Chitinophaga varians: one gene and its partner. The protein of the gene in region 2 binds, or shares a complex with, the protein of the main gene of each other region. Links are inferred from orthologs where the notes say so. Each region holds a gene or a part of one and is shown on either strand. Other genes may lie near its edges.

Evidence for each region. The genes of interacting proteins can lie anywhere in the genome.
Region 1: the proteins of uvrB (region 2) and HGH92_RS12965 are in contact, whole or in part, in a crystal structure (PDB 7EGT), measured with the Thermus thermophilus proteins. The link is inferred for Chitinophaga varians from one-to-one orthologs. Residues at the interface, in WP_096411307.1 of Thermus thermophilus: Glu23, Leu25, Arg26, Asp27, Gly28, Glu29, Arg30, Phe31, Arg55, Glu326, Asp327, Phe328, Glu379, Ser382, Gln383, His398, Gly400, Arg401; in WP_096412145.1 of Thermus thermophilus: His654, Arg656, Phe657, Gln666, Asp668, Glu669, Lys680, Arg681, Leu682, Ser683, Lys685, Tyr686, Ala687.

Annotation. Positions count from the first base shown.
Region 1 is NZ_JABAIA010000001.1:3,158,739-3,163,164, reverse strand. What follows is about bases 1,404-4,426. They hold HGH92_RS12965 (ATP-dependent helicase), read right to left. Parts: upstream 4,075-4,426; coding sequence 1,732-4,074; downstream 1,404-1,731. Other genes in these bases: HGH92_RS12970 (regulatory protein RecX), read right to left, coding at 1,404-1,726. Outside these bases: HGH92_RS12980 (VOC family protein), read right to left, coding at 1-383; HGH92_RS12975 (amidohydrolase), read right to left, coding at 396-1,202; more of HGH92_RS12970, read right to left, coding at 1,268-1,403. UniProt on the Escherichia coli protein: A helicase with DNA-dependent ATPase activity. Unwinds DNA duplexes with 3'-5' polarity. Translocates on single-stranded DNA with 3'-5' polarity. Initiates unwinding more efficiently from a nicked substrate than double-stranded DNA.
Region 2 is NZ_JABAIA010000001.1:2,552,465-2,558,210, forward strand. Bases 1,513-4,452 are described here. They hold uvrB (excinuclease ABC subunit UvrB), read right to left. Parts: upstream 4,039-4,452; coding sequence 1,987-4,038; downstream 1,513-1,986. Other genes in these bases: HGH92_RS10390 (ammonium transporter), read right to left, coding at 1,513-1,577; HGH92_RS10400 (S1/P1 nuclease), read left to right, coding at 4,142-4,452. Also shown: more of HGH92_RS10390, read right to left, coding at 189-1,512; more of HGH92_RS10400, read left to right, coding at 4,453-4,933; HGH92_RS10405 (PfkB family carbohydrate kinase), read right to left, coding at 5,010-5,746. UniProt on the Escherichia coli protein: The UvrABC repair system catalyzes the recognition and processing of DNA lesions. A damage recognition complex composed of 2 UvrA and 2 UvrB subunits scans DNA for abnormalities.

The sequences.
Region 1 (4,426 bases), 600 kb from region 2 along the record:
TGCTCGTACAACTCTAAAGGTAGGCCATCAGGGTCAGTAAAAAAAGTGAAACGCTTACCGGTGTAAGGGTCTGTGCGAATGGGTTCGGTGGTTACGCCTTTCTGTTGCAGTTGCTGTACCGCAGCAGCGATATCGTTCACCGCAAAGGCAAGGTGCCGGAGGCCACAGGCTTCGGGCCGACTGGGGCGCGGAGGCGGACCGGGGAAAGAAAAAAGCTCTATCACATACTGGTCGCCCAGCGCCAGGTCCAGCTTCCAGGAGTCCCGCTCTTCGCGGTATACCTCCCGGATGACCTGCAAGCCCAGCACATCGGTATAAAAGGCTTTGCTACGATGGTAATCAGCACAAATAACAGCGATGTGGTGTACGGCCTGCAGGAGCATCTATGATAAAGGTTAAACGAGTTCGTTACTGAGAATAGTGAAGTTGTCGGCATCTTTCAGGAAAGGAATGTTTTTCCTGACTTCTTCCAGCCTGTCACGTTGAAGGGTATACGTAAAAATATCCTCGTCGTGTGATTTGCGGTAGATAACTTCTCCCATAGGATCTATCAGGCTGGTTTCGCCGCTGTGGTAGATTTTATTGCCGTCATCGCCGACCCTGTTAACGCCGATAGCGTAACACTGGTTTTCGATGGCGCGGGCCTGCAGCAGTGTGGTCCATGCAGTGCTGCGGCGTTCCGGCCAGTTGGCCACATATACCAGCACATCATAGGCGGGGGTGCCGTCTTCCTGGATGGTATTGCGGGCCCATACCGGGAAACGCATATCATAACAGATATTCAGATTGATTTTCCAGCCTTTCACCTGGGCAATCAGCCGTTTGTTGCCCGGCTGGTAATGCTCATGTTCGCCGGCATAACCAAACAGGTGGCGCTTATCGTAGGTGCCATAGGTGCCGTTGGGCAGCATCCAGATGAGGCGGTTTACATAATGACCATTTTCTTCGATGATCAGGCTGCCGGTGAGGATGATATTTTTTTCCGCAGCCTTTTTCTTCATCCACTGCACAGCGCTTCCGTCCATGGTTTCCGCCAGTTTCTCCGGCTGCATGCTGAAGCCGGTGCTGAACATTTCGGGTAAAAATACCACTTCTGTCCGCTCACCAATGCTGTCGATTTTTTCATCGAACATCTGCAGGTTTGCCGCAATATCCTCCCAGTAAAGCCGGGATTGTATCAGTGTAACTTTTAAATCTGCCATTATCGGGTATTATAGCTACAAATGTACTGCCTGAGGCATTAGAAACTTTTCAAATTATGCTGATTTCAGGCATCATTATTTGCAATTTCTTCAAGCACATCGTTAATCAGGGAGCTTTCAAATCCGCGCTGCAAAAGGTGTTGCGTGGTTTTGTACCGCCGTTTGAGCGCAGTTTCACGGTCTAGTGACTGCCATTTCCTGTCAGCCAGCTTCAACAATACAGCGTAGTAGTCGTCTTCGTCAATCTCTGCCAGCCCTTTGCGGATGCAGTAGTCAGACACTTGTTTCTGTTTCAGTTCCGCCTTTATTTTATTGCGGCCCCATTGTTTTATCCTGAATTTGCCGCCGGCAAAAGCTTTGGCATATCTTTCCTCATTCAGGAAATTGTCTGCTATCAGTTCCGCAATGGCTTCTTCCACTGCATCGCCCCGTAGTCCCAGCTCCAGGCATTTATATTTCACTTCCTGATGGCACCGCTCCTGATAGGCACAGTAGCGGCGCAGCATCTCCAGTTCTTTTTCCATGCAGGTTATCTTACGATCCTCAGCTTGGCGTAGTTAAGCATAATTTTCTTTTCGCCGCCGCCTTTAGGGAAAACCACTGTCGCGATCCTGTTGTTGGGAGCGCCTTCCATGCCCATGATGGTACCGAAGCCAAATTTCTGGTGCTCCACCTGCATACCTGGTTCCATGCCTGCCGGATCATCCGGGGCGAAGCCTGGTGTAGGCACATGGGTGGTGGCGGGAGAAGTTGGCCGTGGTGCCGGTTTGGGAGAAGACGGCTGGGAGGCTGGTTGTCCGGGCGTCTTTTTCTGCATCCGGTCAAACATATTGCCCATATTGCTGCCACCGCCCCATCCGGCGGTGTTGCCGCCGCCAAAAGCGTTGCGGACACTTCCGCCGCCGGCATAACTGCGGTCAATGAATTTCTCCGGCATCTCTTCCAGGAAGCGGCTGGGCTCATTCTGTACCAGGTTACCGAAGCGGTAGCGGCTGTTGGCGTGTGTAAGCCACAGCCTTGCTTTAGCGCGGGTAATGGCCACATAGAACAAACGCCTTTCCTCTTCCAGCTCTTCCCGGGTATTGATAGACATCCCGCTGGGGAACAGGGTTTCTTCGAGGCCCACTGTAAATACCACGGGGAACTCCAGCCCTTTGGCCGCGTGGATGGTCATCAGCTTCACCACATTGCTGTCTTCGTCGTTGCCCTGGTCTGCATCTGTAAGCAGTGTGATCTGCTGCAGATAGGAGCCCATGCTTTTGTCCAGCAGCTCGCCTTCTTCATCGGGCGTTTCGGTGAACTCCTTGATGGAGTTCAACAATTCCTGCACGTTTTCATAGCGGGCGAGGCCTTCAGTGGTTTTATCGTTGAACAGTTCTTTTACGATATTGGTGGATTTGCCCACTACTACCGCTACATCGTAAGCGTTGTGCGTGGTCAGCAGTGCCTGGAAACTTTTAATCATCACTACAAAGGCTTCGATGGCCTCAAGGGTGCCGCCTTTGAAACCGAACTCCCGGGCCCTTTCCAGCACTTCCCACATGGTGATGTTGTGTTCGTTGGCGAGCACAATGGTTTTTTCCAGGGTGGTTTTACCGATGCCACGTACCGGGTAGTTGATGATTCTTTTCAGCGCTTCTTCGTCACGGGTGTTCATGGTTACACGGAGGTAGGCCACAAAGTCCTTGATTTCCTTACGCTGGTAGAACGAAAGGCCGCCGAAGATGCGGTAGGGAATGGCTTTCCGCCGCAGGCTTTCCTCGAAGGAACGGCTCTGGGCGTTGGTACGGTAAAGGATAACGAAATCACGGTTTTCGTAGTGGTTGCGCAGTTTTTGTTCCGCGATGGTGTCCGCTACGAATTTCCCCTCTTCATTATCGGTCATGGTGCGTACCAGTTTGATGGTATCACCTTCCGTATTGTCGGTCCACAGGTTTTTTTCGATCTGTCCCTTGTTATGGGCAATCACTTCATTGGCCACGCTCAGGATAGATTTGGTGCTGCGGTAGTTTTGTTCCAGTTTCACCACCTTCACGTCGTCGTAGTCTTTTTCAAACTGGAGGATGTTCTGGATGGTGGCGCCGCGGAAGGAGTAGATACTTTGGGCATCATCACCTACCACGCATATATTTTCGTTGACAGCGCCCAGCAGTTTGATGATCTCGTACTGAGCAGGGTTGGTATCCTGGTACTCATCGATCATGATATATTTAAACTTATGCTGGTATTTGTGCAGTACTTCGGGAAAGCTTTTGAGCAGCACGTACATTTTAAAGAGGAGATCATCGAAGTCCATCGCGCCGTTTTTAAAGCAGCGTTTGGCGTACATATCGTAGATCTTGCCGATCAGAGGCCTGTTGGCCCGCATGTCTTCCTGTTGCACGAGATGGTCGAGCTGATATTCTTCCGGTCCCATGAGGCTGTTTTTGGCAGCGGAGATCCGGTTGTATACGAAGTTGGGTTTATAGTGCTTATCGTCGAGGTTAAGCTCGTTCACGATGGTTTTCACCACGCTTTTGGCGTCATCTGCATCGTAGATGGTAAAATCGTTGGGATAGCCCAGCCGGTGTGCTTCTGCACGGAGAAGGCGGGCAAATACGGAGTGGAAGGTACCGATATAGAGGTTGCGGGCTTCGCTGCCTCCCAGGATTTTTTCCACACGTTCCTTCATTTCACGTGCCGCTTTGTTGGTAAAAGTCAGCGACAGAATATTAAACGCGTCGACCCCGTTCCGCATCAGGTGTGCAATACGCGTGGTCAGTACTTTTGTTTTTCCCGAACCGGCGCCTGCAACGATCATCAGGGGGCCATTGATATGTGTTACTGCTTCCCGCTGTTTTTCGTTAAGCTCGTCTAAATAATTTGCCTTCATCACGACTTTTTTGAGACTTTTTTGAGGGTGTAAAAGTACGAAATGAAACTGTGATTCTTCTGATTTTGAAGAGGCAGTTGGGCATGCGTCTAACTTTTGCCGGCGGGATATGGCCAGCAGGCTGAAAGGGACGGTTATGGGATATTTTTTAAAATGATGAAAACGGATAGGAAAGTATGTTCACTTTCGGGGCTGCGGCCAGAACCGAAGCCCGCAAACTCAGCACAACAGATACTGGCCATCTGAGCTGCAGTGGGGTTACTGCAACGCGGGTTACTGGTGTATCATAACACATCTCAGCCCATTCCTGGGTATTCATAGAACAGCGGCTTCCGGTATTTTGTCCTGTTTG
Region 2 (5,746 bases):
TGCTGATGCTACATAGTTAGGAATGGATAATTAAGAAAGCGTTTCACTATTTACAGCATGCTATCTCATTAATTATCCATTCCAGATCTTTCAAACGATATTGTCTATACGTCTTAATAAAATTGATAAAGGTCAGAATCGAACTCAAAGAACTTACTATCACGGAGGGTCATCACTGGTGCAGCTTTTCAGGAGTGCACCAGTTCTTCTTCTTTGAGTGATCCGTTGTCGGTTACACTCAGCATGGCAGGATGATAGTGTTCATTGTGCTGGGTAGCGTCCAGACCGAGTGCTTCTTCGTCTTCAGTAACCCGCAGCGGATGGATGAGGTTGATCAGTTTGAAGATAGCATAAGACACGGTGAAGCTGTAAGCCACTACCAGTAACAGTCCCAGCACCTGATTTTTGAACAGTTCGAAGTTTCCGTAGAACCAGCCGTTGTTGCCGCCTTCGTTGATAGCCTTGGTAGCGAAGATGCCGGTCAACAGCATGCCTACCATACCACCGAGTCCATGACAGGGGAACACGTCCAGTGTGTCGTCGATGCTGGTTTTTGATTTCCAGTGAACTGCCATATTAGAAACAATGGCAGCAATAAAGCCGATGAATATGCTTTGCGGGATAGCAACATAGCCGGCTGCCGGTGTAATAGCCACCAGGCCTACTACTGCGCCGATGCAGAAACCGAGCGCCGATGGTTTTCTTCCACGGATCACATCAAAGAAAACCCAGGAAAGGCCCGCAGCTGCAGTAGCCGTATTGGTAGTGGCAAAAGCGGTGGCCGCCAGAGCATTGGCACCCAGTGCAGAACCGGCGTTGAAACCAAACCAGCCAAACCACAGCAAACCAGTGCCTAACAGTACAAAGGGAATATTTGCAGGCTGCAGTTCTTTCTTTTCAATATGGTCTTTTCTGCGTTTCAGCACCAGGGCACCCGCGAGGGCAGCGCAACCAGCAGAGATGTGTACCACTGTGCCGCCGGCAAAGTCCAGTACACCCAGCTTAAAGAGAATACCATCCGGATGCCAGGTCCAGTGTGCAATAGGAGCATATACCAGGACGCTGAACAGCACCATGAACAGTACATAAGAAGTAAAACGAATTCTTTCCGCTACTGCACCTACCACCAGCGCCGGCGTGATGATGGCGAACTTCATCTGGAAGAGCGCAAACAACAACAACGGGATTGTGGGAGCCAGGCTCCAGGGAGCGCCGGAACCAACATGGTTAAACATAAAATATGTAGAAGGAGAACCGATAATGCCATGATAAGACTTTCCAAATGCCAGGCTAAACCCAACAACTACCCATACTATGCTGATCAACCCGGTTGCAATAAAACTCTGCATCATGGTAGAGATCACATTTTTCCGGTTCACCATACCTCCATAAAAGAAGGAAAGGCCGGGAGTCATCAAAAACACCAAAGAAGAGGCTACAAGAATCCAGGCGATGTCAGCCGTATTATATTTACTAACATCTGAAAAATTGGGGAGAGCTGGAATAAAAATTCCAATTACTGCTATTACCGCCAGAAAAATAAAGGGGAGATAGTCTTGGAATGAACTTTTCTTCATAGCATTTGATTTTTAAATTTCTTAAATAAAAGTAGATATGAAATTTAAAACATCAAATAGAAGGGCCTAAAAATAGAATTATTTGAATAATCGCTATTAAAATTAGGATTAACTCAATCATATACCAATAAATAATAATATCAATCTTTTATTCTATTGCTACGGGGTACATTTTGCAATCGATATCATAAACATAATAAACTCTTAATCAATTAATTACAAATCAACCTAAGAGGCTTAAGTTTTTTTCAATAAAATCAGGGAGAGGTGTTACTATGATTAGCTATAATCCTTTACAGTAAATTGTTTATCAACTTTATACACATATATAATATATCACTGGATTCTTAATTTTTCCAGTGATATATTATAAATAATTCTATATAACTTTTTAAAAACGGAGGACGATTTAATGTTTCATATCCTGCAATTCCCGCTCCATCGCAAACATCTGGTCGCGTAAACGGGCAGCTTCCATAAAGTCGAGGTCTTTTGCCGCTTTTTCCATGTCCTTCTTCACTTTCTGAATAGCTTTTTCCATCTGCGGAATCGTTTTGGCCGAAGCTGTCGTTTCTTTGGCCAATTGTACAGCATCTTCCGCTACCAGCGACACGTCATGCACGGCATAAGGAGAGGACTCGTCAAAATGTTTGATTTCCAATACTGATGTTTGTCCGAGTATCTGCTCCTTGCTCTTACGCACTGTCCTTGGCGTAATATTATGTTCCACATTATACGCCGCCTGTTTTTCCCGGCGACGCGTGGTTTCATCAATCGTACGCTGCATACTGTCCGTGATATGGTCCGCATAGAAGATCACCAGCCCGTCTACGTTACGCGCAGCACGACCGGCCGTCTGCGTCAGCGAACGCTCATCACGCAGGAAGCCTTCTTTGTCGGCATCCAGAATAGCCACCAGCGACACCTCCGGAAGATCAAGCCCTTCCCTCAGCAGGTTCACGCCCACCAGTACGTCGATATTTCCTAAACGCAGGTCGCGCAATATCTCGATACGCTCCAGCGTATCCACCTCAGAGTGGATGTAACGCGACTTAATATTAATACGTCCCAGGTATTTGTCCATCTCTTCAGCCATCCGTTTGGTCAGCGTAGTCACCAGCACACGGTCGCCTTTCAGCACCCGCTTATCTATTTCATCCAGGAGGTCGTCCACCTGGTTCACGCTCGGACGTATTTCAATAGGTGGCTCCAGCAGGCCCGTCGGACGGACCACCTGTTCCACCACAATACCTTCTGTCTTTTTCAGCTCATAATCGCCCGGAGTAGCACTCACGAAGATGGCCTGGTTCACCATGTTCTCAAACTCATAAAAATTGAGCGGCCTGTTGTCCATCGCTGAAGGCAGGCGGAAACCGAATTCCACGAGGTTTAGCTTACGGGAACGGTCGCCACCATACATACCGCCAATCTGCGGAATGGTCACGTGGCTTTCATCGATCACCAACAGAAAATCCTTCGGGAAATAATCCATCAGGCAGAATGGACGGGTACCAGGCTTACGGCGGTCCAGGAAACGGGAATAGTTCTCAATACCGCTACAGTAGCCCAGCTCACGGATCATCTCCACATCATAGTTTACTCTTTCGGACAATCGTTGGGCTTCTATCAGTTTCCCGTTGGATTTAAAATATTCCACCTGGGCATGCAGTTCGTCCTGTATTTCGTAGATCACCTGCTGCATGATGTCTTTAGGCGCAAGGTACAGGTTGGCCGGGAAGATGGCCGCATTGTCCATGGTACCGATACGTTTTCCGTTCTGTACATCGAAGCTTTCTATTTCTTCAATTTCATCACCAAAGAAGGTAATACGGTAACCATAATCCACATAAGGCAGGTTGATGTCTACCGTATCGCCCTGTACGCGGAAATTCCCCCTGTTAAAATCGCCGGTAGTACGGCTGTACAGGGAATTCACCAGTCCATGGAGGAAGGCGTTCCGGCTAAAGGTCTGTCCCTGGTGGATACGGATAATCCCGTTTTCATATTCGGTGGGGTTACCCATACCATAAATACAGGAAACGCTGGCCACCACAATAATATCACGGCGTCCGGAAAGCAGGTTGGACGTGGCCCTCAGTCGTAACTTGTCCAGTTCTTCATTGATGGCGAGGTCCTTTTCTATATAGGTATCGCTCACCGGCATATATGCTTCAGGCTGGTAGTAATCATAGTAGGACACGAAATATTCCACCGCATTCTCCGGGAAAAATTGTTTAAGTTCTCCATATAACTGGGCAACCAGGGTCTTGTTGTGGGTCAGCACCAGGGTAGGGCGCTGTACATTCTGGATGACGTTGGCCACCGTAAAGGTTTTTCCCGATCCGGTCACCCCTAAAAGTGTCTGATATTGTTCACCTTCCAGTACTCCTTCAGTCAATTGTCTGATAGCTTCCGGCTGGTCACCAGCGGGAGCATAAGGCGCATGTATCTTAAATGGCATATTGAAAATTTCATTTGAGCAGTATGTAAAAATACTAAAATGACACATGTCAAAGTGTTAAAAAAAGAGCTTTACTTTTGCCCTTTCAATCACTGACTTACTCATGAGAAAAAAGATCCTGACAGGCCTGATTCTGGCCTTTTTACTTCCTTTAGCCAGCTTTGCCTGGGGGCCTAACGGGCACCGCATTGTAGCAGAGATTGCCTGGCAGCACCTGACGCCACAGGCTAAAAAAGCCATTGCCAACATCCTGGGCCGCCAAAGCCTGCCTATGATCGCTAACTGGCCTGATTTCATCAAATCCGACACTACACACCAGTACGACCATACCAACAAATGGCACTATCTCGATTTTCCGGCCAATATCAGCCGCGCGGAATTTGACAGCCTCCTGAAAGCAGCCACCGGTGAAAACCTGTACACTCAAACACAGGCGATGGTCCGTGACCTGAAAAACAAACAGCTGACCAAAGAAAAGAAGCTTTTTTCCCTCACCTTCCTCGTACATATGCTGGGCGATATGCACCAGCCGCTGCACGTCGGGCGTGATGAAGACATGGGCGGCAACAAAATCAATGTCATGTGGTTCAACCAGCCATCCAACCTGCATCGCGTATGGGATGAACAACTGATCGACTTTCAGCAGCTCAGCTACACGGAATATACCAAAGCTATCGACATCGCCACTCCTGCGCGGGTCAAAGCCCTGCAAAGCGGCACTATCGCTGACTGGATGTTTGAGTCTCACCTGCTGGCAGACAAAGTGTACGGCTACACTAACCCGGACGCTAAACTCAGTTACCGCTACAACTATGTGTTTGTGGAAGACATGAACAACCAGCTCCTGAAAGGAGGCCTGCGCCTCGCCACCATCCTGAACGGGATCTTCAAATAATTTCCTCCGGGCTATCATATAAAAGGAGCGGCCAACCTGAACAGGTTGGCCGCTCCTTTTATATGACTTATCTGGCCTATACCAGGTCGATGTCGAAGTTTACCAGCTGTACAAACTGTTCCAGACGGGCATTCAGTTCTTCATGCGTTACTTCTGTCAGGCGGGAAGTACCAAATTTTTCCACGCAGAAGGACGCCATAGCAGAACCTACGATGATCGCGGTCTTCATGTTTTCGAAGGAGATATCGCGGGTTTTCGCCAGGTAACCGATAAAACCACCTGCGAAGGTGTCACCGGCGCCGGTTGGGTCGTATACCTCGTCCAGCGGCATAGCCGGAGCGAAGAACACATGGTTTTCGTGGAAGAGCAGCGCACCATGTTCACCTTTTTTGATGATCAGGTAGCGGGGGCCCATGGTCAGAATTTTTTTGGCCGCTTTCACCAGAGAGTATTCACCGCTCAACTGACGTGCTTCGCTATCGTTCACCATCAGCAGGTCTACTTTCTTCAGCACTTTCAGCAGGTCTTCCATGGCCACTTCCATCCAGAAGTTCATGGTGTCCATTACGATGAGCTTAGGGCGGACCGTCAGCTGGTCAATTACACTCATCTGTACCTGCGGTGTAAGGTTCCCCAGGATGAGGAATTCGCTGCCCTGGTAGCTTTCCGGGATAACCGGATTAAAGTCCGCCAGTACGTTCAGGTCAGTCACCAGCGAATCGCGGGTGTTCATGTCCATGTGGTATTTACCGGACCAGTAGAAAGATTTTTCGCCTTTCTTCACCTGTACTCCGTCTAATGCCACACCTCTGG